Regions from separate parts of the Shewanella mytili genome, predicted to be linked through region 2. Evidence: riboswitches for the same ligand, from Rfam matches in the RefSeq annotation. Region 2 holds a riboswitch; the other holds the start of a gene.
What was found. Region 2 has a riboswitch for thiamine pyrophosphate ahead of ACIDEJ_RS02010 (TonB-dependent receptor). Riboswitches for the same ligand answer to the same signal wherever they lie in the genome.
Positions count from the first base shown of each region.

Region 1: another riboswitch for thiamine pyrophosphate. It lies ahead of thiC (phosphomethylpyrimidine synthase ThiC); the one in region 2 lies ahead of ACIDEJ_RS02010 (TonB-dependent receptor).

Region 1 covers NZ_JBKOUD010000003.1:122,530-127,466, forward strand. Annotated here, with positions in the region: gene ACIDEJ_RS04945 (VOC family protein) at 1-281, shown strand, start outside; gene ACIDEJ_RS04950 (EAL domain-containing protein) at 341-1,165, opposite strand; TPP riboswitch at 1,786-1,885, shown strand; gene thiC (phosphomethylpyrimidine synthase ThiC) at 2,094-4,088, shown strand; gene ACIDEJ_RS04960 (ThiF family adenylyltransferase) at 4,081-4,937, shown strand, end outside.
Region 2 covers NZ_JBKOUD010000001.1:443,294-448,230, reverse strand. Annotated here, with positions in the region: gene ACIDEJ_RS02010 (TonB-dependent receptor) at 10-2,169, opposite strand; TPP riboswitch at 2,227-2,335, opposite strand; gene ACIDEJ_RS02005 (substrate-binding periplasmic protein) at 2,404-3,054, opposite strand; gene ACIDEJ_RS02000 (TonB-dependent receptor) at 3,373-4,937, opposite strand, start outside.

The DNA.
Region 1 (4,937 bases), on a different contig from region 2:
AATTGGATCATCCACCATTATGGCAACTCCGTGTAGGTAATGTGCTCATTGATCTGCAACTTCGTGATCAACATGACATGGGATTCAATGTGGAACATTTTTGTCTTAATATCGCCGATTCTGACGAAACCTTCATACTGCAACATTTACATCGTCAGGGAGTGATGTTTGAACCTTTTACTGAGAAATATGGTGCCAGAGGAGTAAGTCGGTCACTCTATCTGTATGATCCGGAAGATAATAAAATAGAATTGAAATTACTGCCCAATACCCTGTTATAGGGCATTAACATATATTTTGCTTGCACGAGATGCATCATTAAAAACTGATACCGCATCATTCAAGGATTCAGCAACTCATAAAACCCCTGCATGTAAGAAAATGGCATTTGTGATACCAGATTATAATCTTCTTTAAACTCCACGCGCTCAGCAATCAGTTTTATCTTGTTTTCCACACACCAATATAAAAATTCCAAGTAGGGTTCTTTATACATTGGATTGGCCAACATCTCCTTAATAAAGCGAATATCGTATTTAAGATAGTCATATAAATTAAGGCTGTCTTTCATCATTTCAACCCGACGGAGCGTACTGTCATCCATGGCCAGCAACACGCCAGCATCTTTGAGTTTATATTTGTTTTCAACAGTATATTCGGCAAGCGTTGAGTTTCTTTCGGTGATTTCAAGTACCAGTGAAGAGTCGTTATAATGTTTTATCACATCATTGGTGAAGATGATGTTCTTGATAACTTCCGAGTCCATCAGGGAAAAACGCTCCACGTTAACAAAAAAACGGGTGCTCCCCAGACAATTGTCATTAATCACGAACACGCATATTTTATTGAGTATTTCCAATAACAGAGATTTGTGCCCTTGCTGGTTGAGGTTTCTGAAGTAGTCTTCGTAGTTAATCTCGCCCTCGTCGGCATTTGCCAGGCGGCTTAACACCTCCACCCCATGAAAAGCCCCATCACGACCGATGATATGCTGTCCCACATGGTAATAACGGCAACGTTGCTTAATATTATTCTTGTTAAGAATGTTCTTATAAAAGATGCATGAATTTAAATAACATTTATTGTTAATGGATGGCGTGGTTTTGCTCACTACATGCAGGTGCGGCTCAATAGATATTGGCTTTTTACTTTTAGCACACGTCATAAATGACCCCTTAGCGTTATTCAATATAACGTTAATTAATCACAACCATGTCACAAGTCAATATAATAAATCGCGTCCAGTTAACACCGATAAAATAAATTAAGTTAATTAAATCTAATATTTTTATTTAACAAATTTATAACGTGAAAATATTTTGACAGCATAATGCTTTGCGCCAAATTTCAGTCAATTAATCCATTAATGCCAAAATAATGACGTTATGTGTATTAATTGTAAAAATGTAAGCAAATGTTTCAGCCGGGAAAATCTTATTATCAAACACGTGTGAAAGGGGTTGTAAATAATTGCGTTAACCGTAACTTGCCTGAATAATTATTACGATAAAAGTAATTTTTATGTTTATCGCAGCTTATCGTCCATGGCTTTGTCACTAGCCTCAGCAAGGTACCTTCCAAAGGGTTAGAGTAAAAACTCTCTTACCAAAGGGGGTAATCATCTACATATCACATTTTTTGTCAACCTATTGCCAATGATTTTTACACCCGCATGCAAGGCCCCGGACCGTTTGGTTGACGCTTTATCACATCCCGCTGGGGGACACCATTAGCAAGCCATAATTAACCGCTTGTTAAGCCAATGCTTTTAGGCCTATACTTTGCCCCATCTTGTCGGAGTGCCTTTTAGGCTGAGACCGTTTATTCGGGATCCGTTGAACCTGATCAGGTTAATCCCTGCGAAGGAAACAAGCATTCAGTGTTAACACCTGCCCCGGTATACCACCGTCAGGGACTGGCTGCCAAGATGCTAACGCATGTGCAACAGCGCCCGCGCCCGGCATCCCGGTATTGCCATTGCCAGTCCTAAAGCAGGCCATTCACTTCAGCTGGGCTCGATATCATCCGGGCGGCTGCGCTTACCTCAACTCTCCAGACAAGCAATTTCATTTATCAACCAAGTGAGCTTGCTTATGTCAAATCGTCGTCAAACCCGTGAAGCGGCACAGGCCTTTATTGAAAACCTCAAGCCCCTGCAACACCCCATGTCCGAGAAGATTTTTGTCGAAGGCTCCCGGCCGGACATTCAAGTGTCCATGCGGCAAATCCGGCAAACCCCAACACAAGTGCAAGGCAAGGATGGGCAACTGCTCTCAGAGCCCAATCCGCCAGTGCGGGTTTATGATTGTGCCGGTCCCTATTCCGATCCCGCGGCGGATATCCAGGTCCGGCAAGGATTGCCCAAACTGCGACAACCGTGGATCCTGGCGCGAAATGATACCGAATCCCTTGAAGGCGTCAGCTCCCGTTTTACCCAGCAGCGTCTGGCGGATGAAGGACTGGATCACCTGCGTTTTGATGCATTGCCCCAACCTCGTCGGGGCAATGTCGGCCGTTGTGTTACCCAGTTGCATTACGCGCGGCAAGGCATCATTACCCCGGAAATGGAATACATTGCCATCCGTGAAAACATGGCAAGGGCCAATGCCGCCCTTGAGCAGGATGAGCAGCTAAACCGCCGCGGTGCGCCAGAGGCGTTTGGCGCCGTGGTCAGCACGCCCATCACGGCCGAATTTGTCCGCAGTGAAGTGGCCCGCGGCCGCGCCATCATTCCGGCCAACATCAACCATCCGGAAGCGGAGCCGATGATTATCGGCCGTAATTTTCTGGTGAAGGTGAATGCCAATATCGGCAACTCCGCCGTAACCTCCTCCATTGAGGAAGAGGTGGAAAAACTGGTGTGGGCCACCCGTTGGGGCGCCGATACCGTGATGGATCTCTCCACCGGTCGCTATATTCATGAAACCCGCGAGTGGATTGTGCGCAACTCACCCGTGCCCATTGGCACCGTGCCCATTTATCAGGCGCTGGAGAAGGTCAACGGCATTGCTGAAAACCTAACCTGGGACGTGTTCCGCGACACCCTGCTGGAGCAAGCGGAACAAGGGGTGGATTACTTTACCATCCACGCCGGGGTGCTGCTGCGTTACGTGCCCATGACCGCCAACCGGGTAACCGGCATGGTCTCCCGTGGCGGTTCGATTATGGCCAAATGGTGCCTGAGCCATCATCGGGAAAACTTCCTCTATACCCATTTCCGTGAAATTTGCCAACTTTGTGCCGCCTATGATGTGTCACTGTCCCTCGGGGATGGCATGCGCCCCGGTTCCATTGCCGATGCCAACGATGCCGCCCAGTTTGCCGAGCTGGAAACCCTTGGGGAACTGGTGAAAATTGCCTGGGAATATGATGTGCAGACCATTATTGAAGGCCCGGGGCACATTCCCATGCAGCTGATTAAAACCAATATGGACAAGCAGCTTGAATGCTGCGATGAAGCGCCGTTTTACACCCTTGGCCCGCAAACCACGGATATCGCCCCGGGTTATGATCATTTCACCTCCGGCATTGGTGCGGCCATGATTGCCTGGTACGGCTGCGCCATGTTGTGTTATGTCACCCCCAAAGAACATCTGGGTTTGCCCAATAAAGAGGATGTCAAACAAGGGCTGATGGCCTACAAAATTGCGGCCCATGCCGCCGATGTGGCCAAGGGGCATCCCGGCGCCCAATTGCGGGATAACGCCCTGTCCAAAGCCCGCTTCGAGTTCCGCTGGGAAGATCAGTACAACCTAGGGCTGGACCCGGATACCGCCCGGGCGTTTCACGATGAATCCCTGCCCCAGGAATCCGCCAAGGTGGCGCATTTTTGCTCCATGTGCGGCCCCAAATTCTGCTCCATGAAAATCACCCAGGACGTGCGTGATTATGCTGCGTCGTTAACCGCTAATGGGGCAACCGAGGCTGAACGCATCAACGTGCAACAGGTGGAAGATGGCATGGAACAGATGTCACAAGCCTTTAAAGCCGGTGGCAGCCGCCTATACCGGGAAGTTCCTGCTGACGTTCATCAAACGCATGATGTTGCCTCAACGGCAACCGGGAAGGAGCCAGCCGAAAATGTCTGAGCCCTCAGCTTCTGCGGCCCGCCCCATTGTCTGGACCATTGCCGGCAGCGACAGCGGAGGCGGCGCCGGCATTCAGGCGGATCTGGCCACCTTGCGGGATTTGGGCTGCCACGGCTGCTCGGTCATCACCACCCTGACGGCGCAAAACAGTGTGGCGGTCAATCTCAGTCAGGCGGTCAGTGATGAAATGCTGCTCAGCCAGTTAGACACCCTGCTGACCGACATGCCGCCCAAAGCGGTCAAAATCGGGCTAATTGCCAATCAGCAACAGCTTGACTTGCTGGCCCTCTGGCTGCAGCAACACCTGCCAGAGGTGCCTTTGGTGGTGGACCCTGTCATGGTTGCCAGCTGCGGTGATGCGCTGGCGGCCTCGGAGAGCCAAACGGCGGCGCCCAATACGGCACAAGGTACAACGCACACGGCGGCAGGCAAATCGACACCAGTACGCCTCAATTACGCGCCGCTGGCCCGCATTGCCACCCTGCTGACGCCCAATGTGAAAGAGCTGGCACTACTGGGTGACATGTCCGGCGTTACCGAGGATTTTTCCAGTTGGGCGAGCGCTGCGCAAACACTGGCGGCGAGCCTGCCTTGCCATTTGCTGGCAAAAGGAGGCGATCGCACAACAGCCAAAGCACAGGATTTGGTGATCTTCAAAAACCTGCCCCACAGTTCGGCCCTGCACAGCCATAACGGGTTTGTGCTGGAAAGCCCGCGGCAAACCACAAGCCACAACCACGGCAGCGGCTGCACCCTCTCCAGCGCCATTGCGGCCTTTTTGGCGCAAGACTGGATATTGCCCGATGCACTGGTGCTGGCCAAAGCCTACATCAACGGCGCACTCACACA
Region 2 (4,937 bases):
CCCCTTTGGTTACATGAATTTCAGCTTGAACGTAACCCCTAACTGACGAGGGTCGCCGTAGCGGATATATTGCTTGCTGGCCCAGTCCTGATCGGGCTCGTTACCGAAATAGAAGCCGCGCACCCCGTACTGTTTGTCAAACAGGTTACGCCCCCACAGATAAAGTGCCCAGTTTTCAGCATCATAACCAACCTTGGCACTGACAATGCTATAGGGTTTGGATTGGGACTCGTTGCTGTCAGAATAGTAGAATTTGCTTTTACCACTGGCATTGATATTGGCAAACCAGCCGTTATCCCCATGCCAGCTGGCGCCAAGATTATGGGTCCAACGGGGGGAGTGGGCCAGCTCGCGGCCACTGAGGTTCACCGGCGTGCCGTATTTATCGTTGTAGATATAAGTGCCGTATTCGGTTTGCAGATATCCTACACTGCCGTACAGTTCCAGTGCATCGGTGACATACCAGTTAGCTTCCAGCTCCGCACCGTAATTTTTGGAGCCGCCGGCATTGTCAGTGAACAAAATGAAGCGTTGCTGATCCACAGGGTCTTGTAATGAGGCTGACACTTGCTGATCATGCCTGTCCATGTAAAACAGCGCCAAACGGCTGCTGGCAGCACCGTCCAGCCACTGGGATTTCAGCCCCAGCTCGTAGTTATACAAGGTTTCCGTATCGAACTGTTTTTTATCTGCCAATGACGTTGGCAAGGTCATGTTAAAACCGCCGGCCTTGTAACCACGGGCAATGCGCAGATAGGCTTCCTGCCCTTGGGCCAACGCTTTGGACAAGGCGACATGGCCGCCCCACATGTTTTCAGAGGGGCTGAAATCATCACGGTTGCTGTCGCTGTAATCGCTGCTGCGCCGCTCCAGCCTTACCCCGGCAGACAAGCGGTAGCCCCGGGCCAATTCCGCATCCAGCTGGCCAAAAACGGCGTAATTATTGGCACTGTATTGGGATTGCAGCACCTCATCCGGCCAACCGTTGTATTCAGAGTAAAGGTCGTTATCTTCGGTTAAATCCATCAGGTACACCCCGGCAAGCCAGTCGGTGCTGCCGCCAAAAATCCGCCCTGATTCATTGGATGCAATGCGAAATTCCTGGGTCACCGTGCGCCGGTCACCTTTTTTGTCCCACCAGTAACTGTACTCACAGGCGCTGCCTTCACAGTCCCGTGCCGCCCAATAGCCAGGGTTGGCCCAGTCGCCATCGTAACCGTTATCAAAATGGGTTTTGGCCCAACTGCTTAACGATACCAGCTCAAATGCCTCAAAGCCGCTGTAGCTGAGTTTCAAGCTGGCACCCGTGGTGCGCTGGCTGTCCACACCCGGCTGATCGGTCAGGGTGTTTTCGCCGTTATTATCCAGTGTCCAGGCATCATAGCCGTTATCGAAATCAGCATGCAGCACGGTAACATCCGCCTGCAGGTTATCGGTGGCATACCAGCGCAGTTTCAAACGGCCGGTGAATTCATCCCGCTGGTTGGTGTCATCCTGTTGCAGGTAAAGGTTATCCATGTAGCCATTTTGCTGATGTTGCTGCAGCGCCAGCCGGTACAGCAATTTGCCGGAATCGGTCAATGGCCCGGAGCTGTAGCCACTGACGGTGCGCAGTGCATCATCTCCCACAGACACTTCCAGTCCGTGCTCTGGCACCAGGGTGGGATCATTGCTTTTCAGGTAAATCAGCCCCGCCAGTGCATTGGCGCCATAACGGGTGCCCTGGGGACCTCGCAGCACTTCAAACTGCTGCAAGTCGTACATGCTGGACACCATTCCCAGCCCGGACAGATCAATGTCGTCAACAATGAAACCCACCGACGAGTTGGGTGCGCCTTTGTAATCTTCCTGCTCCCCTACCCCACGAATTTGAAAATAGCGGGGGCGCGAGGTGGCGCCAGACCAGTTAAAGTTGGCGACATTGTTCATCATGTCTTCAAAGTGCTCGGCCGCCTGCTCTTCAATGCGTTGCTGGTCGATTACCGTCACACTGGATGGCATGTTTTCCACAGCCGTGCCGCGAAAATCGGCGCTCACCACAATCACCTCCATGGGTTGATCATCGGTGGCGCTGGCAGGGTTTTGAGTGGGGTCAGCAGCAAATACAGGGGCGCTCAGCGCCAGTTGCACGGCAGTGGCAATGGCCGCCGGATAAAAAAGACGAGACATATGGACCTCAAATATTGGCACGTTTGAGATCCGGCATCAGATAAGCGAAGTGATAAGTGCACGGGTGTGGCCCATTCCTACGCCGGTACTAGCCGGATCAGGTTCTAAGGGTTTGTCATGGACATCTCAGTCCGGCGGTGACCGCCGAACACCCCTTGGCGGCCGCCAGTATACATCAATTTGTCATAAAAAAACGTGCTAAGTGTGAGGACTGTCACCGTTATGACGGTGTTCTCATTCATCCAGCGGCGGGTACATGCCAACCGGCAACAAGCTGTGGATTTCACCGCTGACAATCATCCGGTCAATGGCCCGTTGCAGCTTTCCCACAAATTCGCCGTGACTGCTATGGCGCGAAAAACCGTAATAAACCGGAAAGTTATGATCATAAGTCAAACCGCCATAAACATAATCGCTAAACCCTAGCTGGTGAAATGCCGCATCAATGCTTTCTTTATCCAGTACGGCGATATAGTCAAAACGGCCGGCAATAAACATTTTGGCCAGATTGATGTCATCCGCTGCCGGGTATTTTTTCAGGCGGGGATCATGATTGATGAATGGCGAGTAATAACTGCCAAGCTTCACGCCCAGCGTGCCCGATAGCAATTGCTGCTCCGTATCCAGTGGCACCTGTTTGTGGGTAATGAAAAAGATGGGTTCGTTTTCCAGGGCAACAGGGCCAATGTAATGCACATAAGCCTCACGCTCAGTTGTGTGATACAAGCGGGGCACCAGATGCACTGCGCCTGTCTGCAGCCGGTACAGCGAGCGCTGAAACGGCATCTCCTGCCACTGTATCCGGCAGCCTGCATGTTTACAGGCAAGTTCCAGTATCGTTACCAGTTGTCCGCTGAAACCATGGGTTGTCTGATCATAAACCATGAAGGGAGGGCGCAGTCGAAAATCCGCCCGAAGCACAACCGGAGGTTTTGCCCATGTGGCACAAGTGAATAACAACAGTAGGAGCAGCCCGAAACGCTTGTCGCCCATGATATGCCTGTTTGCGAAAAAACCATGTTATGTATAGCAGAATTACGTTGCACTGTACTAACTGAGACTGTGGTTTTATGACCTAAGCGTAACAAACTGTCATTTTAGAAAGCTGGCAGCAAAAACGTGCCATAAAGCAGGATTCATCACAAAAAAAAGCCTGCTGGGCAGCCATCCGCAGCAGGCTTGGACACACATACATGTTGTTTGTTAATAGCGATAGCTGATGCTTAAACGCAGCATTCTGGGTTCTACCGGATGGTAGTGCAAATCTTCCACCCCATCGGCGGCTTCACCCGGCAGGCGGGAGGCATACCAATAATCAATATCGTGTTCGTTGCTGTCAAACAGGTTCAGGATTTCAGCTTTGACATCCCAGTCACGGTAGCCATACCCCAGGGACAGATTCACCAAGGTGGTGGCGTCAGCTTCGTGCTCCTTAAAGCTGTCCAGTACCCGTTTGCCCAGATAACGCACCCGCAATGCGGCATGAATGCCTTCGGCTTCCGGCTGGTAGTTAATACCGGCGCTGGCCACCCAAGGTACGGTGCCGTCCACGTATTTGCCTTCCAGTGTTTCCGCCTCGGTAAAGCGTGCCCGGGTCAGTGCCAGTTCAGTATCAATGCTGAGAGAATCGTTGAGCCAATAATAGGCTGACATTTCGATACCGTAACGTTCTGATGCCCGGCTGGGTTCAGTGGTTCCCGCATCCCCCACATAGAGCAGTTCCGAGTCCAAATCCAGATACCAAAGGGCGGTGGAGAAGTTTATGTATTCCCGATCATAGTAACGAAAGCCCAGCTCTGCGCCGGTGGAACGAACCAGCAAGTCCACCTTGTCCAGTGCCTCGCCGCTGCTGGGGTCAATGGTGATGGTGGCGCCGCGGGCATCGTTGGAGTGGAATCCCTGACCGGCACTGGCGTACAGTTCCAGCTCGTCATTGACCAGATAGGACAAGCCCCCTTTCAGGCTCCAGATCCCGTCATGGGCATTGCCGCTGTTTTGCGCCATGTCACTGGTGACATCCGCATTGTAATAGTCGTATCTTGCGCCCAAACGGAACTTGAGGCTATCGGTTAACTGGGCATCGAGCTTGCCAAAAAGTCCGCTGGAAAACTCATTCACGGCATCGTTGCGCACCGTGCCTATGGGCTGTAAGTCCCGGGTATGATACAGCGCCACCTTGCCGATGTGGTCATAACGCACATCCGCACCGGCGGTGACATCCGTGGTAATGCCAAAAGGCGCCACATGCCAGTCCCGACCCAATTTACCGCCCCAGATCTCCCGGTTGTCCACTTGCTGAAACTCATCGCCATCCACGGGATTGTCCAGATAGTAGGTAAAGTTGGAAAACAGGTTCAGGCGTGAGCGGATCACATAGGCACTGGCTTGCCAATCGCTGTCCACATAGCTGGCAGATAAACTGTAACGGCTGGAATCGCCGCCCAAATCCGGGTCCAGCGAGCCATATTCATCAATCAGGCCGGAGGTTACCGCACGTTCGGGGATCTGATCGGCCGAGTTCCAGTCGTTGCTATAGGCCATGGCGGTCAAGGCCAATTCCCCGTCGCCCACATGGGTAAGGTAACGCCCCATGGCATTTATTTTTTTGACATCTTCATCCACATCCTGCCACGGGCCGTTGTAACGCTGCAGCTCGCCGCCGAAAATGAATTTATTGTCCTGCCACTGCTGCTGTCCGGTGGCCAGCAGCCGTTGATAACCGTATTCTCCCAAGGTCAGCGCCAACTGGCGATAAGGCAGATTGTCCG